DNA from 4 places in the Comamonas sp. Z3 genome. Region 1 is predicted to be linked to each of the others. Evidence: predicted binding sites of a transcription regulator. Region 1 holds the regulator's gene; each other region holds the start of a gene.

Region 1 (7,123 bases):
TGCAGCGCAACGGATTTGCCCGATCCGGACATGCCGCTGATCAGAACAATCTCCATGGACATGATTTCACACTCCTCTGACTTTGCCGCTCTTGCGGACTGTCGTGCTGGCTTTGGCGCTTCGGGCCGGGGTGGCCGATGGACGCAGGGCGCTGTTGGCGGCCTGCTTGCCAGGCAATCTTGCCATGGCCAGCATTTCTCTGGCATGGGCCATGGTTGCTTCGGACAGGTGCTCGCCGCCCAGCATGCGGGCCATCTCCATCTCGCGCTCCTCGCCCGCCAGCGGGTCCACGCTGCTGATGGTGGTGTTGGATTTGGGGCGCTTGGTCACCCGGTAATGCTGGTCTGCATAGGCTGCGACCTGGGGCAGGTGGGTGACGGCCAGCACCTGGCGCGACCCGCCGAGAGAGTGCATGAGGCGGCCCACGGTTTCGGCCACGGCTCCGCCGACGCCGGAATCCACCTCGTCAAAGATCAAGGTTCCGGCCTGGCCCAGCTCGCTGGTGGTCACGGCAATGGCCAGCGAGATGCGCGACAACTCGCCGCCTGATGCCACCTTGGCCACCGGTTTGGGCGTGGCGCCGGTATGGCCGGCCACGAGAAAGGTGATGCCGTCCGTGCCGGCCGGGCTGGCGGCTTCGGCATGCTCCAGCTGCACTTCGAAACGGCCGCCCTTCATACCCAGACTTTGCATGGATTGGGTGATGGCGCGTGACAGGCGTGGTGCAGCCAGGGTGCGCTGCTGCGAAATTTTGCGCGCCTCGGCCTGATACTTGAGATGGGCAGCCTGCTCTTTGGCGCGCAGACCCTCGACATCGACGGCGGCATCCAGCTGGTGCAGCTCCTGCTTCCAGCCTTCGAGCAGGGCGGGCAACTCTTCGGGCGTGCGCTTGTAGCGGCGCGCCAGCTGCATCCACAGCGACAGGCGTTCGTCGAGATCGGCCAGCAGTTCGGGGTCCAGATCGGCGCGGCGCAGATAGGCCTGCAGCGAGTGGCGGGCATCGTGCAACTGGGCCACACAGGAGCCGAGCACGTCGGCAATGCTCTGAAACTCGGGCTCCAGATGCTCCTGATCCTGCAGCAGGTGGTGGGCTCTGCCCAATGGGGTGGCCGCTCCCGCATCGTCATCTTCCAGCAGCTGCAGGCAGGACTGGGCAGAGTCCATCAAGGTCTGCGCGTGCGACAGGCGCGTGTGCTGGGCGTTGAGCTCATCCCATTCTTCGGCGCGCGGCGACAGCTTGTCCAGCTCGGATATCTGCCATTGCAGTCGCTCTCGCTCGCGCTGCAGATTGTCCTGGGCCGAGAGCGCCTGCTCCAGAGCCTGATGGCTCTGGCGCCAGTCCTGCCACAACGACTTGAGCTGGGCGGTTTCAATACCGCCGTAGGTATCCAGCATGGCGCGTGCAGCGTCCGGGCGGGTCAGGCTTTGCCAGGCATGCTGGCCATGAACGTCGATCAGCTGATCGCCCAGATGGCGCAGCTGCGTGGCCGTGGCGGGCGAGCCATTGATCCAGGCGCGGCTGCGGCCCAGACTGTCTATGACGCGGCGCAGCAGCAAATCCTGCTCCTGCGCAAACCCCGACTCTTGCAGCCATTCGTGCAGATGGGGCGGGCAATCGAACTCGGCGCAGATATCGGCCTGGGGGCAGCCTTCGCGTACCACCTGTGCATCGGCGCGTGCGCCCAGCACCAGTTGCAGGGCGTCGAGCATGATGGATTTGCCGGCGCCGGTTTCGCCGGTAAGCACCGTGAAGCCGGTTTGCCAGTCCAGGTCGAGTGACTGAACAATCACAAAGTCCCGCAGGACGATGCGCTTCAAGGCCATGGTCAGACGCCTCCCTCGTTCCAGCCCAGCTTTTTGCGCAGGGTGTCGAAGTAATTCCAGCCCTTGGGGTGCAGAAAGTGCACGCTGTGATCGGCGCGGGTCACCAGGATGCGGTCGCCATGCTGCAGCGATTTCAGGGACTGCATGTCAAAGTTCGCGCTGGCATCGCCACGCCCGCCCACCACCTCGATAGTCACCTCCTGGGCGTCCGAGAGCACGATGGGGCGGTTGGAGAGGTTGTGCGGCGCGATGGGCACCATCACCCAGGCCGGAATCGAGGGGTGCAGCATGGGGCCGCCGGCCGAGAGCGCATAGGCGGTAGAGCCCGTGGGGGTGGCCACGATCAAGCCATCGGCGCGCTGGTTGGAGACAAAGCTGCCGCCGACCTCGATGCGCAGCTCCACCATGCCCGAGGTCGAGCCACGGTTGACCACCACGTCATTCATGGCCTGGGCTTCAAACACGCACTGGCCGTCGCGCATTACGCGAGCATTCATCAGCGTGCGTTCGTCTTCCTCGTACTCACCTTGCAGGATGGGCGTGATGGAGGCTTCGAATTCATCCAGGGCGATGTCGGTGACAAACCCGAGGCGCCCCTGGTTGATGCCGACCAGCGGCGTGCCATAGCGCGCCAGATGGCGGCACACGCCCAGCATGGTACCGTCGCCGCCCACGACCAGGCCGAGGTCGCAATGCTTGCCCAGACCGTCCACGTCCATGCTCGGGTAATCGGGCAGGCCCGCATAGATGGCCGACTGGGTATCCAGAATCACCTCACAACCCATGCTGCGCACATAACCGGCAATCCGTTGCAGTGCTTCGCTGGCTGCATCGGACGGAACCCCTGCTGCCGGTGTGTGGTACTTGCCGATCAGGGCAATATGGTGGAACGTGGATGTCATCTGGGAAATTACATCATTAAAATGAAATCATGCTCGACGAACGTGCCAAGTTATTGCTCAAAGCGCTGATCGAGCGTTACATCGCTGACGGTCAACCAGTCGGCTCGCGCACTCTTTCACGTGCATCCGGGCTTGAATTGTCGCCTGCCACCATACGCAACGTGATGGCCGACCTGGAAGAGATGGGCCTGATCATCAGCCCTCACACATCGGCAGGCCGCGTGCCGACAGCCAGGGGATACCGCCTGTTTGTCGACACCATGCTGACCGTGGACCGCTCCGATCTTGTAACGCCCGGCCTGATGCCCGAACAGCCGCAGAAGGTGATCGCCAATGCGGCCAACCTGCTGTCCAACCTCTCCCAGTTTGTGGGCGTGGTCATGGTGCCGCGTCGCAGCTCCGTCTTCAAGCATATCGAGTTCGTGCGTCTGTCCGAGCGGCGCTTCCTGGTCATCATCGTCTCGCCCGAGGGCGATGTGCAAAACCGCGTGATCTTCACCGATGTGGATTACGAGTCCTCGCAACTGATAGAAGCCTCGAATTTCCTCAATCACCATTACGCCGGCTTGACAATGGAGGAGGTGCGCACGCGCCTGCAGACCGAAGTGGAGCAGTTGCGTGGTCAGGTGGCCAGCCTCATGCAGGCGGCGGTGAATGTCGGCGCCGAGGTCATGAGCCACCACGATCGCGAGGATGTGGTGATCGCCGGCGAGCGCAATCTGCTGTCCGTGAGCGATTTTTCCAGCGACATGGGAAATCTGCGCCGTGCTTTTGACCTGTTCGAGCAGAAAACGCAGATTCTCAGGCTGCTGGATTTCTCCAATCAGGCCGATGGCGTGCGCATCTATATCGGTGGCGAGAGCCAGACCGTTCCTTTCGAAGATCTATCCGTAGTGAGTGCTCCCTATGAGCTCGACGGCAAGGTGGTAGGCACTTTGGGAGTGATAGGCCCCACGCGCATGCACTATGACAAGATGATCCAGATTGTAGATATCACATCCAAACTGGTGAGCAATGCTCTGAGTCACAAGCGTTAGGCCCTACAATGGCAGAGTTTTTCTGATGGCGGCCATGGCTGTTGTCGGTGTTGGGGCGTTAGCTCAGTTGGTTAGAGCAGAGGACTCATAATCCTTTGGTCGTCGGTTCAAGTCCGCCACGCCCTACCAATGAATTCAACGGGTTACGAGCAATCGTAGCCCGTTTTTGTTGAGGCTCGTCAACCAAGTGTCAACCAGCACAAAGGGTTGAGCTTCACGACTTCTGGCTAGCACCGCTTCGCCAGAAGCCCCAGGGCCGTGATGCTCGCGGCCCCCATGGCAGCCGACCCGTCAGCACCGACTGTGGCGACAGCTGCAGCCCCTCATCCCTGCCTTCGTGCCTTCTGCCCAAGTCGGTGCGCGCAAGCTCGCAGTCAGCGATGAAGCTGCCCTCAACGGCCTCTTGTTCCTGCTTCGAGCCGGTGCTCCATGGCAAGACTTTCCCCCAATCCCTTGGATACGCAGCGGCAGGAGCGCCGCAGATGCCTTGGAGCATTGATACCGGCCATGCGGACCCGCTTGCCTGAACAGGAGCAGATCGATTGGAGCCCGGCCAGCATTGATGGCTCCTCGGCACCCAGCCCCCGGTAGACCAGTAGACAGCCACCACTCCAAGATGTTCGAGAAGTGCGTGGACGCGATTGCTGCGATTGCAGGCCTGCCAGGACGAGCTCGTAGAAGGCCCGCCAGGCTGCAGGTCGATTCAAGCGATGCCGAGCTCACCTGAGACCAGGGTGCATCGTCAGCCGCATTGCCAGACGGTGGTTGGAGGCGGCGAGCGGCTGGGCAAGCACCGCTGCGTGGTGGAGTGGACGACGGCTGGATATCCACCCGGGGTTGCTGAAATGGGCGGCAGCAGATCATCTGCGCACGCTTCGTGGATCGGTGGGGTTAGCCACTCTTTGTCTATGCAGTGCCGCCCGTTTGTCGTCGACCAGGTTCGTCGCACTGCGCCAGGCGGACTAGCTTTGGTGCGCCAGAATGCCAAAATTGGTGCTTGCGCGAATGCAACTGTGTCACCAACAGTAGCGAGTGGTCATCTGGAATTTCGGTAAGCGTACGTCGGGCGCTCGCACAGCGGGCGTTGAGCCAGTGCCGGCACCTGCAGCCACACAAGATGCTCAAGAAAAGGCCGCGACTGCTGCTCTATCTCTATCGGCTTTGATTCATCCGCTGCACGAGGGAGGTGATGTAGACCGTGAAGATTGGGAAGATCGTCATTCCACAGGTCGCCAGCAGCGCAGTGCAGACTTTGCCCAGCGTTGTCTCGGGAACGATGTTCGAGCCTACGGTGGTGACCGTCATGGAAGCCCACCACAGCGCGTCATAGTAGGTCTTTACCAAGGGGTTCACTCCGTTTTCAAAAACAAAAAAGATCAGCGTCTGGAAGTAAACCACAGAGAAAAAACTCACCAGGTACGCGACAAAGAGCCCCGTGATCTTGTTGGCGACCACCATTTTGACGAGTACCACCAGCGCAGCTCCTCCACGCATGATGGGCAGAAACTTCAGCACATACAGCACTTCCGCCGAGAACGACAGTGAAAACAGCTGGATCAGGCTCAGATAAGGAATCGACAGCAGCACCAGCAGAAAGTGGCGCAAGAGAAAACGCATCTTTTTGGGTGCCAACAGCATCAGCAAAAAGAAATCGATCAGAAAGTACAGACAGACCCACAGCTGGATGCGTTCATAGACTGTGCCCTCTACAAAGACCTGGGCGGAGAACGCCTCCAGTGAAATGCTGACGATCAGCAGCAACGCTGCGCACATGCTTAGAACGCTCAACACGTGAGCAAACGTGAAACGCCAGCCGCTCTCAGGTGATACGGGGAGTACTTTCGATTCTGAAACTGAAGATGTCACCACATCAGACCTTGATAACGGAAAACCCAAACATCGGTGCAGCCATGAACTTGGTAAATGTTACGGCTTGAAAGCTACCCGGCATCCTGGGGCCGGTATCGGGTCGTCCCGAGCTGCAGTGGTTTCGCTCAATGCCTGTTGGAGGCCTTCGGTTCTTGCAAACGACGGCACACCCAAGCCAGTTCCCACATCGTCATCATCACTCGCAGCTTCCAGTGCTCCGAGGAACGTTTCGACTGTAGCCAAGCACGGTTTGACTTGGCAAGCCCAAGCTGGCAGTTATTTCACAGGCGACTCAAACAGGACGCTGGCTTGCAGATATGCACACTCGGAAGGTCAGAAGGCGGATCCCCGGGAAACTCCATGGTGCAGCCCGACCGAGGCGCGCCATGATCGTCCAGAGAGAGTGTTGCGTGCGCACTGCGGATTGCTTTTGTCTTGCCGGGCTGCGAGCTTGCGGCCAAGACTTGCTGGGCAGACACCATGGTGCGCAGCGAGACTGACCGGGGCGCAGACTGATGCGTACCCTGCCTGCGCCAGTGCCCGATATGCCTTGTGCAACTGGATGACCCATTCCGTGACCAGTAGCTTGCTCGCACGCTCCACCTCACAAGACACCAGAGCCGCAAGCGGGCCGCGCTGGCGATGTGCACCAGTTCCTGTGCCGCATCGTGGCTTTGCGACACAGTCTGCAATCCTTGGTCGGCTGAGAACGAGTCGCCAAGTGCATCCACAGCCTCATAGACCAGATGATTGACAGACGGGATCAGGGCTGGTGCGGGGACCTTGGTCGGTGCAGAACTACACAGGCCTTCGAAAAGATCGGACGTACCCCAGCTACTGCCTCAAGTACAAAGTAAACGAACTCTGCGGGGATATTGATATCCATCTCGACTTCTGACCAGAACAGCACAACGAACGCAACAGCCATTCAGAACCTGAATAGTGCGGTATCGGTGGGCGCCCAGGAACATCACGGAATACACACGGCAGGAGTGTCGTGGTGAATTTGTTAGCACAGAAGCGCACATAAAACTCAAGTTGGTGTTTTTTGTGTCGTTAACAAATGTGAAGAGACTTTTCTTCAAACGTTTCCTGAAAGTGGAGTAGCTATGAAAATCTGTCTATCAGTACTTGCTGTTGCGCTTCAAATGTGTGTTCCTTCTGTGACACAAGCAGCCACTGGAACCATCAAATTGGTCGGCTCGATTGTGGTGGCCCCGCACTGTCAAGCCTCCAGCCTTGGCGCAGGGCCGTTGATCAGTTGCACCAAACCTGCAAGCAAGTCTTTGCCTGACACCCCAAACATAGTCAGGACAAGCGTGACCGAAATACGTTCATTGGCGGCCGCTGAGAAAGGGACCAAGCATCAGCTTCGTCTTTTGACAGTTGAATATCTGTAGTCAAGCCAATTCGTTCAGACATGGACTGCCCCTAGGCAGGTAGTCCATGAGCTGGAACCGCATCGGTTTGCAGGGGCAGTGAGAGAGGGAG
Region 2 (7,123 bases), on a different contig from region 1:
CAGCGAGTTTCTGGGGAATGGGCAGGTAACCCGCTTCCGGCATCGCCGCTCCTTTGGGGCCGATGTTCTTGAGCACCAGCACATCCTCGGCCCGGACATCCAGCTCGGGCGAGTCGATACGCGCGGCCAAATCCTCCGCATTCTCGAAGACAACGGCACGGCCCTCATGCTCCATCAGCTCGGGGTTGGCTGCGGACTGCTTGATGATGGCTCCTGCCGGGGCAAGATTGCCGTGCAGCACGGCAATGCCGCCCTGTGGATACAAGGGAGCATCCAGAGTCTTCACCACATGCTGCTTGAAGCCGGGACCTGCCGCCTCCAGCTCCTCGCCCAGGGTGCGCCCCGTCACGGTCAGAGCATCGAGGTGCAGCAGGGGCTTGAGCTCTCGAAGCAGGGTATGCATGCCGCCCGCGGCATGAAAGTCCTCCATGTAGTGGTCGCCGGACGGCTTGAGGTCGAGCAACACCGGAGTATTGCGGCTCATGACGTCCAAGGCCTTGAGATCCAGCTCGTATCCCAAACGACCTGCGATCGCTGCCATATGCACGATGGCATTGGTCGAGCCCCCCATGGCCAGCAGCACGCGCATGGCGTTTTCGAAGGCAGCTGGTGTGAGAATCTTGTCAATGCTCAATCCTGCACGCGCCATGTGCACAGCCACCTCACCGGATCGCTCTGCAACCCGGATGCGGTCGGCAGTGACCGCTGGAGGGGTCGCGCTGCCAGGAAGGCCAATTCCCAGAGCTTCTGCGATACAAGCCATCGTGCTGGCAGTGCCCGCCACCGAGCAGGTGCCCACACTGGCGACGAGCTGATTGTTGACGTCGGAAATTTCCTCCGCATCAATTTCTTCGGCACGAAATTTGCCCCAGTAGCGTCGGCAATCGGTGCAGGCCCCCACTCTTTCGCTTCGATGCGATCCGGTGAGCATGGAGCCGGTCACCAGCTGAATCGCCGGCAGTCCGACCGAAGCCGCACCCATCAGCTGGGCCGGCACCGTTTTGTCACACCCCCCGATCAGCACGACCGCATCCATGGGCTGCGCTCGCAGCATCTCCTCTGTGTCCATGGACATGAGGTTGCGCAGATACATGCTGGTCGGCTGGGAAAAGCTCTCGTGCAAGGAGATGGTCGGGAAGTCCATGGGCAGCCCGCCGGCCATCAGGATGCCGCGCTTCACCGCCTCAATCAGTTGCGGCATGTTTCCGTGACAAGGGTTGTAGGAGCTGCCGGTGTTCGTGATACCGATCACAGGCCTGTCCAGCGCCTTGTCGGTATAGCCCGCTCCTTTGATGAAGGCCTTGCGCAAAAAAAGAGAAAAGCCGCGATCACCGTAGTTGGTGAGTCCTTTGGAGATGCCGCTCGAAGCGGCTTCCGGATGAATCGTGGCTTGCTGGTCTGGCTTGTTCGTCATGGAAGGGTTAACCATTGTTGATGCACTGATTATTAATAATATTATTGATTAAAAGAAAAATCGAGCGCTCGAACCAGAAAGCGCATACCTGAAAACCCTAAGGAGACTTCATGAAACCCACAGACCCCGTCAATCCGGGCATGTACCGCCGCAAGCTCGTTAACCTGCTTGCAACCGCCCTCGTTGCAGCCGGCGCATCGGGAGCAGCCAGTGCGCAGACCGACTACCCCAACAAACCCGTGAGGCTGGTGGTTCCCTATGCGCCGGGCGGAGCGACCGATGTCATTGGCCGCGTTCTCGCCAAACAGCTTTCAGACCAGCTCGGGCAGCAGTTCGTCGTCGATAACCGTGCCGGAGCTGGCGGCAGTCTGGGGGCGGGTCAAGTTGCCAAATCACCTGCCGATGGCTACACCTTGCTGATGGGCGCCTTCACAAGCCACACCATCAATGCAGCACTGACGCCTGCGGTGACTCCTTTTGACATCCACAAGAGCTTCGCGCACATCTCGGTGGTTGGCAGCGTTCCGCTGGTATTTGTAGTCAATCCCAATGTTCAGGCGAAATCCGTCAAGGAACTGGTCGCCCTCGCCAAGGCCAGCCCTGGCAGCGTCACCTTCGCTTCCGCAGGCAATGGCTCGCCCCAGCATCTCTCGATCGAGATGTTCAAGCGCCAGACGCAGGTGGAAGTCGTGCATGTACCCTACAAAGGCAGCGGCCCCGCTCTTTCCGACCTGCTCGGCGGTCAGATCAATGCCATGATTGACACCGTTCCTGCCGCACAAAGCCAGATCAAGGCAGGCAAGCTCCGTGCCCTGGCCACCACCACCAAAGAACGCGTCGCCTCGGTTCCAGATATCGCTACCGTGGTGGAAGCCGGATTTCCAGACATGCAGGTCAGCTCCATGTTTGCGCTCACGGCTCCTGCAGGAACGCCAGTTGCAGTCATTCAGAAGATCAATTCGGCGCTGAAAGTGATTCTGTCCAAGCAGGATGTCAAGGACTCCATGCTTGCCCAGGGCGCCATTGCCACCTACAACACGCCTGAAGAGTCGGCCAAGATCATCAATGCCGAGTACGCCAAGTGGGCCAAATTGATCAAAGACAGCGACATCAAGGCTGAATAAGCGCAGATGGCGGAGCTGCAAAAAGCTGCAGCTCCGCTACCTATACTGCTGTGGTGGAAGCCAATCTATCAACCAAAGACCTGAGGGCGGTGGTCGCTCTGAGCCAGACCAAGAGCTTTGGCCAAGCCGCGCTCCAGGTTCACCTCTCGCAGTCTGCGCTGTCGGCCCTGATTGCGCGTGTAGAAGCCCAGATCGGAGCAAGACTGTTTGAGCGCACTACTCGCGCCGTCGAGCTGACCGATGCGGGCCATGTCTTTATCGCCCATGCCCAGGAGATCTTGCGCGATACGCAGCGTGCCTTGCGCGCCGTGACGGACACCGTACAGCTCAGAACTGGTTCGGTGACGGTTGCTGCACTTCCCTCTCTGGCCGCCTCGCTGCTGCCAAAGGTCTTTGCCGAATTCACGCGGATTCACCCCGGGGTGCGCCTTGCCTTGCTTGATACCTTGTCGGGAGCAGCGTTTGATCTCGTTCGTGATGGCAAGGTCGACTTTGCACTCACTGCAGCCGATCCCAAGCAGGAAGACCTCGCCTATGAACAACTGATGGAAGACCAGTTCTTTATCATCTGTCCCGATGACCATCCTCTATCCAGGCAGGCAGGTCCCATCCCGATCGAGACCACCCTGGACTACCCGCATGTCTCCATGCCAAGCTCTGCCAGCGTGCGCCAGTACATTGATGCGGATCTGCTCTCAAAAGGGCTTTATTTCGCTCCTGTCTTTGAAGTTGACCATATAGCAACCATAGGAGCTCTGGTCAGTGCGGGCCTGGGCATCAGCGCGCTACCCGAAACAGCCATATCGCTGCTACAGGCCGACCGCCTCGCGCAGATTCCCTTGTCGGCCCCTGGAATTCAACGTCCTTTGGGCATAGTGATGCGCCGCCACGCACCTCGAAGCTCGGCTGCTAGGAAATTAGAGACATTAATCAGAGCGAGCCTGCAAAACCTGGCCTTTCATTCCAGCTAGAGCACCGCTCCGGAGGCCGGAAAAGACAGAGATCGAAGGGAATGTAAGAAATTCTCCATGAATCGCTACAAACCGCCTGCGCCATCAGAAAACCAACAAAAGCTGTGGGAACTTTGTCTTTAGCACTCTCTCTAACGGAGTGCTAATATGAAGATCATGGAAGAAAGGAAACCTGCAATGAAAACTGCCTCCGGCTCCATTGCTACTGCCCTGGCGCCCGCGAACCCCTGGGCGCTGGTACCTCCGCTGGGCAACCTGGATGCCTATATCTCGGCGGTCAATCGTATGCCAATGCTCACCCTTGAGGAAGAGCAGGACTACGCTCGCAAGCTCAAAGAACACAATGATCTGGACGCCGCCGGGCGTCTGGTGATGTCTCACCTGCGTCTGGTCGTCTCCATCTCACGCCAGTACCTGGGCTATGGCCTGCCTCACGGCGACCTGATTCAGGAAGGCAATGTGGGCCTGATGAAGGCTGTCAAACGCTTCGACCCTGATCAGGGTGTGCGTCTGGTCAGCTACGCCATGCACTGGATCAAGGCGGAAATCCACGAATACATTCTGAAGAACTGGCGCATGGTCAAGGTCGCCACGACCAAGGCCCAGCGCAAGCTGTTCTTCAATCTGCGCTCGATGAAGCATGAGCTGAAGTCCGATGCCGCCATGGCCGACGATGAACTGGCCCTGCGCGAAACCCTGACCTCAAACGAAATTGACGCTGTCGCTGCCAAGCTCAACGTCAAGCGCGAGGAAGTCATCGAGATGGAAACCCGTCTGGCCGGCGGCGATGTGCTGCTGGATCCTTCTCCCAGCGACGACGGAGAGCAGGCCTTCGGCCCCATCGCCTACCTGGCCGACGCCAGCCACGAGCCTACCGCCATGCTTGAATCGCGTCAGCGCGATCATCTGGCGACCGATGGTCTGGTCATGGCCCTGGAGGGCCTGGATGACCGCAGCCGCCGCATCGTTGAAGAGCGCTGGCTCAAGGTCAATGACGACGGCTCCGGCGGCATGACGCTGCATGAGCTGGCTGCCGAATATGGCGTGAGCGCCGAGCGCATTCGCCAGATTGAAGTAGCCGCCATGAAAAAGATGAAAAAAGCGCTGGCCGAGTTTGCGTAAACGCCAACTTGCGCACCAGGGCCTTAAAAGGCTGAAATGTTGAACCTCAAACCCGGATAATTTCCGGGTTTTTTATTTTTCGGAATCGATGCATGTTTTCATGCACAGCGATCACCCATCAAAAATTCAAAAGAGACCTGCCATGCCTATTCGCACTTCGCAAATTCTGAAGAATCTGTCCCGCCGCAGCCTGATTGCTGCAGGCGTCACCATGATGGCGACTGCCATGGCTCCAGCCGCCATGGCGGCTGACAACTGGCCCGACAAGCCCCTGCACCTGATCGTGGGATTCCCCGCCGGCTCCTCGCCCGATCTGAGCGCGCGCGCACTGGCCGAGCCTCTGGAAAAAAAGCTGGGCCAGACCATCATTGTGGAAAACCGTGTGGGTGCAGGCGGCAATATCGCCGGTGAATACGTGGCCAAGGCCGACGGCTACACCTTCAGCGTGATGATCAACGGCAATATGACCATTGCCAAGATGCTCAACCCCGCTGTGCGCTATGACCCCATCAAGGATCTGCAGCCCGTGAGCCTGATCGGCGTGGCGCCGCTGGTGCTGGTGGCCCCGTCATCGGCCCCGCAAGGCAAGGCCTTCATGGAAGCGGCCGCCAAGGCTGGCGACAAATGGAGCTATGGCTCTCCCGGCGTCGGCACCGTGGGCCACCTGGGCATGGAATTGCTCAAGAGCCGATCGGCCATCAAGGCCGTACATGTGCCCTATACCGGCTACCCACAGGTGTTCAACGGCATTCAGGGCGGCGATTTGAAGCTGTCCATGCTGCCTCCGGCACTGGCCATGGCGCAGATTCAGGCCGGCAAGCTGCATGGCATTGGCGTGACTTCTGCCGCACGCAGTCCGCTGGCTCCCGGCCTGCCCAGCCTCAAGGAACTCGGCGTCAACAACTTCGACCTGGAAATCTGGAACGCAGTGGCAGCGCCCAAGTCCATGCCCAAGGCCCATGTGGACAAGCTGGCGGCAGCCGTCAGCGAGATCGTGCGCACGCCAGAAATGCGCCAGAAGCTGTCCATGCAAGGCTGGCAAGCCGTGGGCAGTTCGCCCGAAGGCCTGAGCAACCGCATCCAGCAGGATGTGAAGGCCCTTGGCACCATCATTCGCGAGCAGGGCATCACGGCACAGTAAACACGCCCCCCTGAGCCGCTTTGCGGCTTCCCCCGAGGGGGACGACAGCCTCGCTGCGCGGCGGCGCTTGCTCGCTGTCACGCAGATGACGTGCGCCAGTTTTGCTCCATCCCACACGCTGAAGCTACTCCGGGTATCAACGAGAGCTACCGCAGCGTCCTTTATCATGCGCCCGACAGGCATGGGTTTACGCTATGCCGTCGGGCGCATTGTTGTTTCTGGAGCAGCGCCACCGCTTTTGGAGCCTTCATGGACGCTGGTACCTGGTTCACGCAGCTCAATGCCTGGCAAGTCATGGCCTTGGGTCTGGTTTTTTTCGGGGGTATTTATCTGCTGGGCGGCCTGCTCATGGCGGCACTGACAGCGGCCCTCGCGCGCGCGGGCACAGGCAGACCGCTCGATACGCGCCCGCTCAAGCCCGAGCAGCTAAAGCGTGAATGGCGCCAGTCCTTTCATTCCATACTGATCTTCGGCATCGGCATGATCGTTCCCTGGGGTCTGCTGCAGCTGGGCTGGGCCCAGCTCTCGCCCACGGCCAGCGCCGGACGCATTGCGCTGGAGATCTTTGCCTTGCTGATCTGGAACGATGTGCACTTCTGGATCAACCACCGCCTGCTGCACACGCGCCGCCTGGTGCGCTATCACGGCGACCATCATCGCTCCGTGGTGACCACGCCCTGGTCCACCTACAGCTTCCACCCCATCGAAGCTCTGATGCTGGGCAACATCATCTTGCTGCCCATGCTGGTGCATGACTTCTACTTCTGGTCGCTGGCCTCGGTACCAGTGCTGAGTCTGATCCTGAATCTGATCGGCCATTCCAACTATGATTTTTTCCCCGAGGTCTCCGACACGCACCCGCTGGCTGCCAGCCGCCGTCACCATCTGCACCACGCACGCCCCGCCGGCAACTATGGCTTTGCTCTGGCCTTCATGGACCAGATCATGGGAACGCGGGTCACGGACAGCGCTCCCCAAGGCCCTCGTCGCTGAATGAACAGGCGCCGCTATCCCGCCCTGCGTCATTGGCGCGACTGGCAATCCGTCCTCTACATGCTGCTGCTGCCGCTGCTGGTATGGTGGCAATGGACGCAGGGCTTCAGCTTCATTCTCTACGGCGTCGAGCTGTTTCTGACCCTGGGTGTGGGCGTGATCCACCACAACCACACCCATGCGCGCATGTGGCGGGGGCGCCGGACCAACCGCCTGACCGATTACTGGCTGACCCTGCTGCAAGGCCATCCCACCTTTGTGTTCTGGCCCGCTCATGTGGCCAACCACCACCGCTTTCGCCACGGACCGCGCGATCTGGCGCGCACCTACCGGCCCGAATGGGGTGGCGATACCAACC
Region 3 (7,123 bases), 190 kb from region 1:
TCCAGCGCCAAGTTCCGTAACTACCTGCTGGGCGTGTCCGCTCCCGTGGGTGGCGTGGGCGAAGTGAAGGCTCAGTACGCTTACTACGACCAAGAAGGTCCTGCTAAGGCTCACCAACTGTCGCTGGGCTATGTGCACAACCTGTCCAAGCGCACTGCTCTGTACGGCACCGTGGCTTACCTGAAGAACCAAGACGGTTCCGCTATCGCTCTGGCTGCCAAGGGTGTGAGCGACACCGTGGGCCTGAAGGCTGACGGTTCCGGCCGCAACCAAGCTGGCGTGCAAGTGGGTATCCGCCACGCTTTCTAATCAATTGCTGGTGTAAGCCAGTAACTGCTTAAAAGCCAAAGGCCTGTCGAAAGACAGGCCTTTTTTGTTTTTTCGGGTTAGACCTTAAAGGGTGATTGCTGAGAGGTTTGCCCCCAGAGGGAAAGGCCTGTGTTGCGCTTGTGCCAATGCTCGCGCGGTTGAGGAAAGCATTTCTAGAATGAATTTTCCACCAACTGTTTGCGAATTGAATTAAGAGAGAGGCAACACAATGGCAGCTTCATTTGTGAAAAAAACATTGGCCTTGGCTGTGCTGGGAACCATGGGAACTCTGGCATATGCACAAAGCAGCGTTCAGTTATATGGCATTGTGGATGCGGCAATTCGCCATACGAATAATGAGGGAGCGAATAAAAGCGGTCTGACCAAAATGATTGGCGGCGGCATGTCCGAGAGCCGCTGGGGTATCAATATCAAGGAAGATCTGGGCGGCGGCCTGTCGGCGATTGCCAATCTGGAAAATCGTTTCTGGACGGATTCCGGTACTCCCAGCACCGCACAGCCTTATTTCGCCCAGTCCTGGGTGGGCTTGCGCAGCACCAGCTTTGGCCAGCTGACCATGGGCCGCCAATACAACGTGTTGTTCGATCTGGTTACCTCCACCTACGCATCGTTCCCATATTCCCCATATATGGACGCCTACAAGCCTGAAATCGGCATGTCTCTGGGCGCGCGTGCAAACAATATGCTCAAGTACGTGGCCGAATTTGGCCCTGTTCGTGCGGGCTTGCAGTACTCGTTTGACGAGAGCAATACCTTTGCGAAGAAAGGGGCTGGAGTGGATATGACCCCGGGCGGTCTGGCATTGAAGACCGCAGGCGGCTATCTGCGTTATTCTGCCAACGGCATTTCTGTGGGTGGCGCTTTCCAGCGCTCGACCTTGCCGGCCGGCACCGATGTGGATGCCTGGACGCTGGGCGGCTCCTATCGCACCGGGCCTCTTTATCTGATGGCAGGCTACGGCCAGAACAAGGTCAAGGATAGTCTGGGGGCTGCGGGCGCGGGTGCGATTTTTGATGCTGGCTTGCTCAACGCATATTGGACAGGTTCGTCCAACGGTGGCTTTATCGCGGGCAATGCCCCTGGCAACTTTGCCAACAAGCGTGAGATGTTCAAGGTGGGCTTTGGCTACCAGGTCACGCCACAGCTCAATGCCGGCATGCATTACTACCATGCCAAGCAATCGGGATCGGCGACTGGCGCCTTCAACGGCAAGGCTGACTTTATCGTTGCCGTGGCCGACTACGCCTTCTCCAAGCGTACCGATGCCTATTTCGCGGTGGACCACACCAAGACCAAGGGCGGTGCGGGCGTGATGCTTGATGCCAATGGCGCGAAAAAGCGTACCGGCATCACCATCGGTCTGCGTCATCGCTTCTGAGGCGAACCTTCGGATACAAAAGCCAGCCGATATCGGGCTGGCTTTTTTGTTCTCGGAGCCGAGCAGCTTGTGAAGCGCGACACAAAAGGAAAAGGCCGCAGATGCGGCCTTTTCCTTTTGCGCATAACCGGATGGTGCAGACCATCCGGTAGCAGCAGAGCAATTACATGCCCATGCCGCCCATGCCACCCATGCCGCCCATGTCGGGCATGGCAGGAGCTGCGTCAGCCTTGGGGGCTTCAGCGATCATGCACTCGGTGGTCAACAGCAGGGAAGCCACGGAAGCAGCATTCTGCAGAGCAGTGCGAGTCACCTTGGTGGGATCCAGGATACCCATTTCCAGCATGTCGCCGTAGCTGTCGTTGGCAGCGTTGAAGCCGTAGTTGCCGGAGCCGTTCAGCACGGCGTTCACGACCACCGAAGGCTCGCCACCGGCGTTGGCCACGATTTCGCGCAGAGGGGCTTCGATAGCCTTGAGCACCAGCTTGATGCCGGCGTCTTGTTCGGCATTGCCGGTAGCCAGGGCACCAACGGCTTGCTTGGCGCGCAGCAGGGCCACGCCACCGCCGGCCACGATGCCTTCTTCCACAGCAGCGCGGGTAGCGTGCAGGGCGTCTTCCACGCGGGCCTTCTTTTCCTTCATTTCGACTTCGGTGGCAGCGCCAACCTTGATCACGGCAACACCGCCGGCCAGCTTGGCCACGCGCTCTTGCAGCTTTTCACGGTCGTAGTCGCTGGTCGCCTCTTCGATCTGGGCGCGGATTTGCTTGACGCGGGCTTCGATTTCAGCAGCTTGGCCAGCACCGTCGATGATGGTGGTGTTTTCCTTGCCGATTTCGACGCGTTGGGCTTGGCCCAGGTCTTCCAGGGTCACCTTTTCCAGCGACAGGCCCACTTCTTCAGCGATGACCTTGCCGCCAGTCAGGATGGCGATGTCTTCCAGCATGGCCTTGCGGCGGTCGCCGAAGCCAGGTGCCTTCACAGCCACAACCTTCAGGATGCCGCGGATGGTGTTGACCACCAGAGTCGCCAGGGCTTCGCCTTCGACGTCTTCGGCAATGATCAGCAGAGGACGGCCGGCCTTGGCCACAGCTTCCAGTGTGGGCAGCAGGTCGCGGATGTTGCTGATCTTCTTGTCGAACAGCAGCACGAAGGGGTTGTCCAGAACAGCGGCTTGCTTTTCGGGGTTGTTGATGAAGTAGGGCGACAGGTAGCCGCGGTCGAACTGCATGCCTTCAACGACGTCGAGCTCGTTGTCCAGCGACTTGCCTTCTTCAACCGTGATCACGCCTTCCTTGCCGACCTTGTCCATCGCGTCGGCAATGATCTTGCCCACGGATTCGTCGGAGTTGGCGGAGATCGAGCCGACCTGGGCGATTTCCTTGGAGGTGGTGGTGGCCTTGGATTGCTTCTTCAGCTCTTCCACCAGGGCGGCGACAGCCTTGTCGATGCCGCGCTTCAGATCCATGGGGTTCAGGCCGGAAGCCACGTACTTGGAGCCTTCGCGCACGATGGCCTGGGCCAGCACGGTAGCGGTGGTCGTGCCGTCACCAGCGATGTCGTTGGTCTTGGAGGCCACTTCCTTCACGAGCTGGGCGCCCATGTTCTGCAGCTTGTCCTTGAGTTCGATTTCCTTGGCCACGGACACGCCGTCCTTGGTCACGGTGGGGGCGCCGAAGGAGCGCTCCAGCACCACATTGCGACCCTTGGGGCCCAGGGTAACCTTGACTGCGTTAGCCAGGATGTTCACGCCTTCAACCATGCGTGCACGTGCTTCACCGCCGAAAACTACGTCTTTTGCTGCCATTTTTGGCTCCTAAAGAATGGGGTTCAATTGTTCTGCCGGCGCTTATCAATCAATCGTCGGCAGCTATGAATAGGGGAGGTGTTCGGGAAGGATTACTTCTCGACGACTGCAAACAGGTCGTCTTCCTTCATGACCAGCAGCTCGTCGCCGTGGATCTTCACGGTTTGGCCAGAGTACTTGCCGAACAGAACGCGATCGCCGACCTTCACGTTCAGGGCGATCAGTTCGCCCTTGTCATTGCGCTTGCCGGGACCTACAGCCAGCACTTCGCCCTGGTCAGGCTTCTCGGTGGCAGCATCAGGGAGCACGATGCCCGAGGCTGTCTTGGTTTCGTTTTCGAGGCGCTTGACGATCACGCGATCGTGCAGGGGACGCAGGTTCATACCAACTCCTAAATACATCAACAAAGTTGAAACAAGACTTGCCAGCCATCCGGCTGACATTCGGATATCTAGGGTCAAGCTGTTAGCACTCAACCCCATCGAGTGCTAATAATAAGGCAATTTCCCGAGCTTTCAAGACCTCTCCCCAGCCGATCAGAGGGCAAATTGCTCAAGGAGCAGGGTTTGTTCTGGGTCATGTGTAACGTCTTTTTACAAATAGGCCTGGCTTTTGCTCTGCCAGAACATGCCTCTAGAAACCATGACTGCCCCGGCGCAGCGCGCCCAGGATCTGCTGCAGACAGACGTCTTCATTCCTCATATGCGCCAGGTCGGGCGCTGCGAGAGTTCACTCAGGGAGCTGAATCTGATGTGGCGGCTCATAGAGTCCTCCGCCAAGATGAATTGCCCTCAGGAAGCACAGGCCTTGCTGCCCATGATGGCCGCCACGCGTGGCGGCTTCGAGCGGCTGGAGCAGGATCTGGTGCGCTCCATGGTCATGCAGGCGGTGGCTGGAGTGACGGCAGGGCTGTCCAGTCAGGCACAGCATCTGATCGATACCCTGGTGCGCAATCTCTACGAGCGCACGGCCGATGTGGGGTTTCTGGCGACCGACGCCGTGCTGTGCGGTTTCATGGCAGGGCTGGATGGGGATGAGGCAGCCATTACCCAGCGTCTGCAGGCCTACCGGAGCAAATACACGGTCTATGCGGACATTCTGCTGCTGGACGCTGAAGGCCGGGTGCGAGCGAGTGCTCGCGAGAGGAGTCTGGCCACGGATCAGCCATGCCGGGATGCGTTGATTGCCCGTGCGCTGCAAAGCCCGGGCTTTGTGCAGAGCTTTGGTGCCACCGACCTGCTGCCGGGCCATGACAGCGGTCTGATCTATGCGCATCGCATGCTGGACCCCATCAACCGGCAAGCCATGGGTGTGCTGTGCCTGTGCTTCGACTTTGACGGCGAGATGCAAGGCATCTGGAGCGGACGCGACCAGATTGACGACAGTGGCGCACCAGAAGCGCAGACCAGCATTGCCCTGCTGCTGGATGAGCAGGGCCAGGTGCTGGCCAGCAGCGATCTGCACTGGATTGGTGTGGGTGCGAATGTGCGGCCTCACCGTGATGGTGCAAGCGCGCTGCATGTGTATGGAGGGCGCACCTATCTGGTGCAGTCTGCGGCATCGGCAGGCTATCAAGGCTATATGGGCCCCCAGGGCTGGCGGGCGCAGATCATGACCCCGCTGGAGCTGGCCTTCGGTCTTCAGTCGCAAGCGGGGCTGGACGGGCTGGATGCCGAGGTGGCCCAGGGCCTGCTGGCGCATGCGCACCGTTTCTGCCCGCCCCTGCACGCCATCCACAGCGCTGCGGACACCATACGCCGTGTGGTCTGGAACGGGCGGGTGATGACGGCAGGCAAGCAGATGGACAACACGCGGCTGCAAGCCGTGCTGGAGCAGATTGGCGAGACGGGGGCGCGGACGAACGAGGTCTTCTCTCAATCCATTGATGCGCTCTATGGCACGGTGCTCAATACCGCACTGCGGGACAACAGCCTGCTGACGAGTCTGCTGGTGGATCTGCTGGATCGAAATCTCTACGAGCGCGCCAACGACTGCCGCTGGTGGGCACTGACGCCGCAGCTGTCCGAATTGCTGGAGGCCCTTGCCTTGGGGGAGAGGGCCGGTGATCTGGTGAGCGAGGTGTGCGGGTTGCTTACCGGCATTCACGATCTCTATACGGTCTACCAGCAAATCATGGTCTATGACGCCCGCGGCAAAGTCGTGGCCGTCAGCCATAGAGGGCAGGCAGAGAGTCAGGAGCTGCTGGGCAGCCATATAGAGGCGGACAGCCTGCACCAGGTCCTGGCGCTGGCAGGGACCCAGGACTATCACGTGTCGCCATGGCGGCCCTGCGTGCAGCACGAGAATGACGGCCCGACCTATGTCTATCACGCGGCCATACGCAATGCCGACGGGATGGTGCTGGGAGGGATCGGTCTGGTGTTTCATGCACAGCGTGAATTCAAGTCCATGCTGGAAGGTGTGACCGGCGTGCAGGCAGGAGGCGCAACCAGCAGACAGGTGGCTTACCTGAACCGATCGGGCATGGTCATGTCGTCCTCGGATGTGCATCTGCAGCCGGGCATGCGGCTGGAGCTGCCGCCGCAGATGCTGGCCTTGGCGCCAGGCCAGAGCTTGGCCCGTGCCATGGTGTACCAAGGTCAGTACTGCGTGGTGGCGATCACAGCGGGCAGCGGCTACCGGGAGTTCAAGCGCAGCGACGGCTATCGCGAAGAGGTGCTTGCGCTGTCCGTGCAGGCTTTTGGTGCCGTGCAGGACGATGCGCTGGCGGCTGTCGGTCGCCGCAATACCAGGGTGCAAGGCCTGGCGGCGGCCAGTCAGGGCAGCGCATTGGGCATGGAGATGGCGACTTTTTTTGTGGGGCGCAGCGTGCTTGCCGTCGATGCGGCCTGCGTGCTCGAGGCTCAGAGTGCCTCGGCCATCGCTCCCGTTTCGGCCGGTCGCTTGCCGCACTGCGTGGGAACGCTGGCGCGGCGCAGCCAGGCAGTCGTGGCCGGCTATGTCTGGGTCTTCGATCTGGGAGCGCTGCTCTTTGGCAAGCCCGTGACCAGGACGGCGCAAAGCCAGGTGATCGTGCTGGAGCACCAGGGGCTCAAGCTGGGCGTGCTGGTCAGCGATCTCGAAGGTGTAGTGCGCTTCGAGAGCGGGCAGTTGCGACTGGCCCCTGCAATGGCGGGTGCGGCAGATCAGCTGGTTGACCGCTTGATCCGTGCCAATGACGGAGATCTGCTCATCCAATGCCTGAACGTGACGGCCTTGGTGCGCATGCTCAAGGCGCCGCTGCCGGCGGAGCAGGCTGCTGGGGGCTGAAAGGGCCGGGCTGCTTACTGAACCGGGAACGGGTTCTTTTCGTCGCGAGGGGCGCTGAAGTCCACGGTAGGCGTGGTCTTGATCTCGTACTGGTTGCGGTCCTTGCCTTCGATCCACTTCGGAGGCTTGCCACGGCCGGTCCAGGTCGCGCCGCTTTCGGGGTCGTAGTACCTGGCCTCGACCTTTTTCTTTTCTTCAGGCTTCCAGGGGAAGACCTGCTGAGAGGTAAAGCCGAAGGTGGCGATCAGTTGCTTGACGGTGGCCAGGGCTTCCTTGGCTTCGGTGCTGCGCGCTTCCTCGATGCGCTTGTCCAGCGCACTTTTCTGGGCGATGAGTTC
Region 4 (7,123 bases), on a different contig from region 1:
CATCCAGCTCGGGCGAGTCGATACGCGCGGCCAAATCCTCCGCATTCTCGAAGACAACGGCACGGCCCTCATGCTCCATCAGCTCGGGGTTGGCTGCGGACTGCTTGATGATGGCTCCTGCCGGGGCAAGATTGCCGTGCAGCACGGCAATGCCGCCCTGTGGATACAAGGGAGCATCCAGAGTCTTCACCACATGCTGCTTGAAGCCGGGACCTGCCGCCTCCAGCTCCTCGCCCAGGGTGCGCCCCGTCACGGTCAGAGCATCGAGGTGCAGCAGGGGCTTGAGCTCTCGAAGCAGGGTATGCATGCCGCCCGCGGCATGAAAGTCCTCCATGTAGTGGTCGCCGGACGGCTTGAGGTCGAGCAACACCGGAGTATTGCGGCTCATGACGTCCAAGGCCTTGAGATCCAGCTCGTATCCCAAACGACCTGCGATCGCTGCCATATGCACGATGGCATTGGTCGAGCCCCCCATGGCCAGCAGCACGCGCATGGCGTTTTCGAAGGCAGCTGGTGTGAGAATCTTGTCAATGCTCAATCCTGCACGCGCCATGTGCACAGCCACCTCACCGGATCGCTCTGCAACCCGGATGCGGTCGGCAGTGACCGCTGGAGGGGTCGCGCTGCCAGGAAGGCCAATTCCCAGAGCTTCTGCGATACAAGCCATCGTGCTGGCAGTGCCCGCCACCGAGCAGGTGCCCACACTGGCGACGAGCTGATTGTTGACGTCGGAAATTTCCTCCGCATCAATTTCTTCGGCACGAAATTTGCCCCAGTAGCGTCGGCAATCGGTGCAGGCCCCCACTCTTTCGCTTCGATGCGATCCGGTGAGCATGGAGCCGGTCACCAGCTGAATCGCCGGCAGTCCGACCGAAGCCGCACCCATCAGCTGGGCCGGCACCGTTTTGTCACACCCCCCGATCAGCACGACCGCATCCATGGGCTGCGCTCGCAGCATCTCCTCTGTGTCCATGGACATGAGGTTGCGCAGATACATGCTGGTCGGCTGGGAAAAGCTCTCGTGCAAGGAGATGGTCGGGAAGTCCATGGGCAGCCCGCCGGCCATCAGGATGCCGCGCTTCACCGCCTCAATCAGTTGCGGCATGTTTCCGTGACAAGGGTTGTAGGAGCTGCCGGTGTTCGTGATACCGATCACAGGCCTGTCCAGCGCCTTGTCGGTATAGCCCGCTCCTTTGATGAAGGCCTTGCGCAAAAAAAGAGAAAAGCCGCGATCACCGTAGTTGGTGAGTCCTTTGGAGATGCCGCTCGAAGCGGCTTCCGGATGAATCGTGGCTTGCTGGTCTGGCTTGTTCGTCATGGAAGGGTTAACCATTGTTGATGCACTGATTATTAATAATATTATTGATTAAAAGAAAAATCGAGCGCTCGAACCAGAAAGCGCATACCTGAAAACCCTAAGGAGACTTCATGAAACCCACAGACCCCGTCAATCCGGGCATGTACCGCCGCAAGCTCGTTAACCTGCTTGCAACCGCCCTCGTTGCAGCCGGCGCATCGGGAGCAGCCAGTGCGCAGACCGACTACCCCAACAAACCCGTGAGGCTGGTGGTTCCCTATGCGCCGGGCGGAGCGACCGATGTCATTGGCCGCGTTCTCGCCAAACAGCTTTCAGACCAGCTCGGGCAGCAGTTCGTCGTCGATAACCGTGCCGGAGCTGGCGGCAGTCTGGGGGCGGGTCAAGTTGCCAAATCACCTGCCGATGGCTACACCTTGCTGATGGGCGCCTTCACAAGCCACACCATCAATGCAGCACTGACGCCTGCGGTGACTCCTTTTGACATCCACAAGAGCTTCGCGCACATCTCGGTGGTTGGCAGCGTTCCGCTGGTATTTGTAGTCAATCCCAATGTTCAGGCGAAATCCGTCAAGGAACTGGTCGCCCTCGCCAAGGCCAGCCCTGGCAGCGTCACCTTCGCTTCCGCAGGCAATGGCTCGCCCCAGCATCTCTCGATCGAGATGTTCAAGCGCCAGACGCAGGTGGAAGTCGTGCATGTACCCTACAAAGGCAGCGGCCCCGCTCTTTCCGACCTGCTCGGCGGTCAGATCAATGCCATGATTGACACCGTTCCTGCCGCACAAAGCCAGATCAAGGCAGGCAAGCTCCGTGCCCTGGCCACCACCACCAAAGAACGCGTCGCCTCGGTTCCAGATATCGCTACCGTGGTGGAAGCCGGATTTCCAGACATGCAGGTCAGCTCCATGTTTGCGCTCACGGCTCCTGCAGGAACGCCAGTTGCAGTCATTCAGAAGATCAATTCGGCGCTGAAAGTGATTCTGTCCAAGCAGGATGTCAAGGACTCCATGCTTGCCCAGGGCGCCATTGCCACCTACAACACGCCTGAAGAGTCGGCCAAGATCATCAATGCCGAGTACGCCAAGTGGGCCAAATTGATCAAAGACAGCGACATCAAGGCTGAATAAGCGCAGATGGCGGAGCTGCAAAAAGCTGCAGCTCCGCTACCTATACTGCTGTGGTGGAAGCCAATCTATCAACCAAAGACCTGAGGGCGGTGGTCGCTCTGAGCCAGACCAAGAGCTTTGGCCAAGCCGCGCTCCAGGTTCACCTCTCGCAGTCTGCGCTGTCGGCCCTGATTGCGCGTGTAGAAGCCCAGATCGGAGCAAGACTGTTTGAGCGCACTACTCGCGCCGTCGAGCTGACCGATGCGGGCCATGTCTTTATCGCCCATGCCCAGGAGATCTTGCGCGATACGCAGCGTGCCTTGCGCGCCGTGACGGACACCGTACAGCTCAGAACTGGTTCGGTGACGGTTGCTGCACTTCCCTCTCTGGCCGCCTCGCTGCTGCCAAAGGTCTTTGCCGAATTCACGCGGATTCACCCCGGGGTGCGCCTTGCCTTGCTTGATACCTTGTCGGGAGCAGCGTTTGATCTCGTTCGTGATGGCAAGGTCGACTTTGCACTCACTGCAGCCGATCCCAAGCAGGAAGACCTCGCCTATGAACAACTGATGGAAGACCAGTTCTTTATCATCTGTCCCGATGACCATCCTCTATCCAGGCAGGCAGGTCCCATCCCGATCGAGACCACCCTGGACTACCCGCATGTCTCCATGCCAAGCTCTGCCAGCGTGCGCCAGTACATTGATGCGGATCTGCTCTCAAAAGGGCTTTATTTCGCTCCTGTCTTTGAAGTTGACCATATAGCAACCATAGGAGCTCTGGTCAGTGCGGGCCTGGGCATCAGCGCGCTACCCGAAACAGCCATATCGCTGCTACAGGCCGACCGCCTCGCGCAGATTCCCTTGTCGGCCCCTGGAATTCAACGTCCTTTGGGCATAGTGATGCGCCGCCACGCACCTCGAAGCTCGGCTGCTAGGAAATTAGAGACATTAATCAGAGCGAGCCTGCAAAACCTGGCCTTTCATTCCAGCTAGAGCACCGCTCCGGAGGCCGGAAAAGACAGAGATCGAAGGGAATGTAAGAAATTCTCCATGAATCGCTACAAACCGCCTGCGCCATCAGAAAACCAACAAAAGCTGTGGGAACTTTGTCTTTAGCACTCTCTCTAACGGAGTGCTAATATGAAGATCATGGAAGAAAGGAAACCTGCAATGAAAACTGCCTCCGGCTCCATTGCTACTGCCCTGGCGCCCGCGAACCCCTGGGCGCTGGTACCTCCGCTGGGCAACCTGGATGCCTATATCTCGGCGGTCAATCGTATGCCAATGCTCACCCTTGAGGAAGAGCAGGACTACGCTCGCAAGCTCAAAGAACACAATGATCTGGACGCCGCCGGGCGTCTGGTGATGTCTCACCTGCGTCTGGTCGTCTCCATCTCACGCCAGTACCTGGGCTATGGCCTGCCTCACGGCGACCTGATTCAGGAAGGCAATGTGGGCCTGATGAAGGCTGTCAAACGCTTCGACCCTGATCAGGGTGTGCGTCTGGTCAGCTACGCCATGCACTGGATCAAGGCGGAAATCCACGAATACATTCTGAAGAACTGGCGCATGGTCAAGGTCGCCACGACCAAGGCCCAGCGCAAGCTGTTCTTCAATCTGCGCTCGATGAAGCATGAGCTGAAGTCCGATGCCGCCATGGCCGACGATGAACTGGCCCTGCGCGAAACCCTGACCTCAAACGAAATTGACGCTGTCGCTGCCAAGCTCAACGTCAAGCGCGAGGAAGTCATCGAGATGGAAACCCGTCTGGCCGGCGGCGATGTGCTGCTGGATCCTTCTCCCAGCGACGACGGAGAGCAGGCCTTCGGCCCCATCGCCTACCTGGCCGACGCCAGCCACGAGCCTACCGCCATGCTTGAATCGCGTCAGCGCGATCATCTGGCGACCGATGGTCTGGTCATGGCCCTGGAGGGCCTGGATGACCGCAGCCGCCGCATCGTTGAAGAGCGCTGGCTCAAGGTCAATGACGACGGCTCCGGCGGCATGACGCTGCATGAGCTGGCTGCCGAATATGGCGTGAGCGCCGAGCGCATTCGCCAGATTGAAGTAGCCGCCATGAAAAAGATGAAAAAAGCGCTGGCCGAGTTTGCGTAAACGCCAACTTGCGCACCAGGGCCTTAAAAGGCTGAAATGTTGAACCTCAAACCCGGATAATTTCCGGGTTTTTTATTTTTCGGAATCGATGCATGTTTTCATGCACAGCGATCACCCATCAAAAATTCAAAAGAGACCTGCCATGCCTATTCGCACTTCGCAAATTCTGAAGAATCTGTCCCGCCGCAGCCTGATTGCTGCAGGCGTCACCATGATGGCGACTGCCATGGCTCCAGCCGCCATGGCGGCTGACAACTGGCCCGACAAGCCCCTGCACCTGATCGTGGGATTCCCCGCCGGCTCCTCGCCCGATCTGAGCGCGCGCGCACTGGCCGAGCCTCTGGAAAAAAAGCTGGGCCAGACCATCATTGTGGAAAACCGTGTGGGTGCAGGCGGCAATATCGCCGGTGAATACGTGGCCAAGGCCGACGGCTACACCTTCAGCGTGATGATCAACGGCAATATGACCATTGCCAAGATGCTCAACCCCGCTGTGCGCTATGACCCCATCAAGGATCTGCAGCCCGTGAGCCTGATCGGCGTGGCGCCGCTGGTGCTGGTGGCCCCGTCATCGGCCCCGCAAGGCAAGGCCTTCATGGAAGCGGCCGCCAAGGCTGGCGACAAATGGAGCTATGGCTCTCCCGGCGTCGGCACCGTGGGCCACCTGGGCATGGAATTGCTCAAGAGCCGATCGGCCATCAAGGCCGTACATGTGCCCTATACCGGCTACCCACAGGTGTTCAACGGCATTCAGGGCGGCGATTTGAAGCTGTCCATGCTGCCTCCGGCACTGGCCATGGCGCAGATTCAGGCCGGCAAGCTGCATGGCATTGGCGTGACTTCTGCCGCACGCAGTCCGCTGGCTCCCGGCCTGCCCAGCCTCAAGGAACTCGGCGTCAACAACTTCGACCTGGAAATCTGGAACGCAGTGGCAGCGCCCAAGTCCATGCCCAAGGCCCATGTGGACAAGCTGGCGGCAGCCGTCAGCGAGATCGTGCGCACGCCAGAAATGCGCCAGAAGCTGTCCATGCAAGGCTGGCAAGCCGTGGGCAGTTCGCCCGAAGGCCTGAGCAACCGCATCCAGCAGGATGTGAAGGCCCTTGGCACCATCATTCGCGAGCAGGGCATCACGGCACAGTAAACACGCCCCCCTGAGCCGCTTTGCGGCTTCCCCCGAGGGGGACGACAGCCTCGCTGCGCGGCGGCGCTTGCTCGCTGTCACGCAGATGACGTGCGCCAGTTTTGCTCCATCCCACACGCTGAAGCTACTCCGGGTATCAACGAGAGCTACCGCAGCGTCCTTTATCATGCGCCCGACAGGCATGGGTTTACGCTATGCCGTCGGGCGCATTGTTGTTTCTGGAGCAGCGCCACCGCTTTTGGAGCCTTCATGGACGCTGGTACCTGGTTCACGCAGCTCAATGCCTGGCAAGTCATGGCCTTGGGTCTGGTTTTTTTCGGGGGTATTTATCTGCTGGGCGGCCTGCTCATGGCGGCACTGACAGCGGCCCTCGCGCGCGCGGGCACAGGCAGACCGCTCGATACGCGCCCGCTCAAGCCCGAGCAGCTAAAGCGTGAATGGCGCCAGTCCTTTCATTCCATACTGATCTTCGGCATCGGCATGATCGTTCCCTGGGGTCTGCTGCAGCTGGGCTGGGCCCAGCTCTCGCCCACGGCCAGCGCCGGACGCATTGCGCTGGAGATCTTTGCCTTGCTGATCTGGAACGATGTGCACTTCTGGATCAACCACCGCCTGCTGCACACGCGCCGCCTGGTGCGCTATCACGGCGACCATCATCGCTCCGTGGTGACCACGCCCTGGTCCACCTACAGCTTCCACCCCATCGAAGCTCTGATGCTGGGCAACATCATCTTGCTGCCCATGCTGGTGCATGACTTCTACTTCTGGTCGCTGGCCTCGGTACCAGTGCTGAGTCTGATCCTGAATCTGATCGGCCATTCCAACTATGATTTTTTCCCCGAGGTCTCCGACACGCACCCGCTGGCTGCCAGCCGCCGTCACCATCTGCACCACGCACGCCCCGCCGGCAACTATGGCTTTGCTCTGGCCTTCATGGACCAGATCATGGGAACGCGGGTCACGGACAGCGCTCCCCAAGGCCCTCGTCGCTGAATGAACAGGCGCCGCTATCCCGCCCTGCGTCATTGGCGCGACTGGCAATCCGTCCTCTACATGCTGCTGCTGCCGCTGCTGGTATGGTGGCAATGGACGCAGGGCTTCAGCTTCATTCTCTACGGCGTCGAGCTGTTTCTGACCCTGGGTGTGGGCGTGATCCACCACAACCACACCCATGCGCGCATGTGGCGGGGGCGCCGGACCAACCGCCTGACCGATTACTGGCTGACCCTGCTGCAAGGCCATCCCACCTTTGTGTTCTGGCCCGCTCATGTGGCCAACCACCACCGCTTTCGCCACGGACCGCGCGATCTGGCGCGCACCTACCGGCCCGAATGGGGTGGCGATACCAACCATCTGTGGGGCTACCTGATTCACCCGGTGCAGGCGGCTTTCGTGCTGTATCCGCTGTTCTTTCGGTGGCTGAACAATCTGCGTCTTCACTGGCCCG

Evidence for each region. The regulator HrcA, encoded in region 1, represses chaperone genes, less so after heat shock. The targets are predictions, from matches to a motif close to TTAGCACTCNNNNNNNNNGAGTGCTAA.
Region 2: a site for HrcA is predicted at 3,629-3,655, ahead of rpoH (RNA polymerase sigma factor RpoH). Genes of this name have one in related genera too.
Region 3: a site for HrcA is predicted at 3,981-4,007, ahead of groES (co-chaperone GroES). Genes of this name have one in related genera too.
Region 4: a site for HrcA is predicted at 3,533-3,559, ahead of rpoH (RNA polymerase sigma factor RpoH). Genes of this name have one in related genera too.

The regions. Positions count from the first base shown of each region.
Region 1 covers NZ_VOQU01000002.1:400,124-407,246, forward strand. Annotated here, with positions in the region: gene rapZ (RNase adapter RapZ) at 1-62, opposite strand, end outside; gene recN (DNA repair protein RecN) at 67-1,824, opposite strand; gene FSY59_RS06535 (NAD kinase) at 1,827-2,726, opposite strand; gene hrcA (heat-inducible transcriptional repressor HrcA) at 2,756-3,763, shown strand; tRNA gene FSY59_RS06545 (tRNA-Ile) at 3,816-3,892, shown strand; partial or broken gene FSY59_RS06550 (IS5/IS1182 family transposase) at 4,025-4,658, shown strand; gene FSY59_RS06555 (ion channel) at 4,916-5,524, opposite strand.
Region 2 covers NZ_VOQU01000004.1:9,650-16,772, forward strand. Annotated here, with positions in the region: gene FSY59_RS12220 (IlvD/Edd family dehydratase) at 1-1,414, opposite strand, end outside; gene FSY59_RS12225 (tripartite tricarboxylate transporter substrate binding protein) at 1,525-2,538, shown strand; gene FSY59_RS12230 (LysR family transcriptional regulator) at 2,589-3,509, shown strand; gene rpoH (RNA polymerase sigma factor RpoH) at 3,687-4,631, shown strand; gene FSY59_RS12240 (tripartite tricarboxylate transporter substrate binding protein) at 4,774-5,772, shown strand; gene FSY59_RS12250 (sterol desaturase family protein) at 6,022-6,765, shown strand; gene FSY59_RS12255 (fatty acid desaturase) at 6,766-7,123, shown strand, end outside.
Region 3 covers NZ_VOQU01000002.1:206,102-213,224, forward strand. Annotated here, with positions in the region: gene FSY59_RS05590 (porin) at 1-309, shown strand, start outside; gene FSY59_RS05595 (porin) at 539-1,708, shown strand; gene groL (chaperonin GroEL) at 1,872-3,515, opposite strand; gene groES (co-chaperone GroES) at 3,608-3,898, opposite strand; gene FSY59_RS05610 (chemotaxis protein CheW) at 4,143-6,785, shown strand; gene FSY59_RS05615 (H-NS family nucleoid-associated regulatory protein) at 6,800-7,123, opposite strand, start outside.
Region 4 covers NZ_VOQU01000006.1:178,274-185,396, forward strand. Annotated here, with positions in the region: gene FSY59_RS18405 (IlvD/Edd family dehydratase) at 1-1,318, opposite strand, end outside; gene FSY59_RS18410 (tripartite tricarboxylate transporter substrate binding protein) at 1,429-2,442, shown strand; gene FSY59_RS18415 (LysR family transcriptional regulator) at 2,493-3,413, shown strand; gene rpoH (RNA polymerase sigma factor RpoH) at 3,591-4,535, shown strand; gene FSY59_RS18425 (tripartite tricarboxylate transporter substrate binding protein) at 4,678-5,676, shown strand; gene FSY59_RS18435 (sterol desaturase family protein) at 5,926-6,669, shown strand; gene FSY59_RS18440 (fatty acid desaturase) at 6,670-7,123, shown strand, end outside.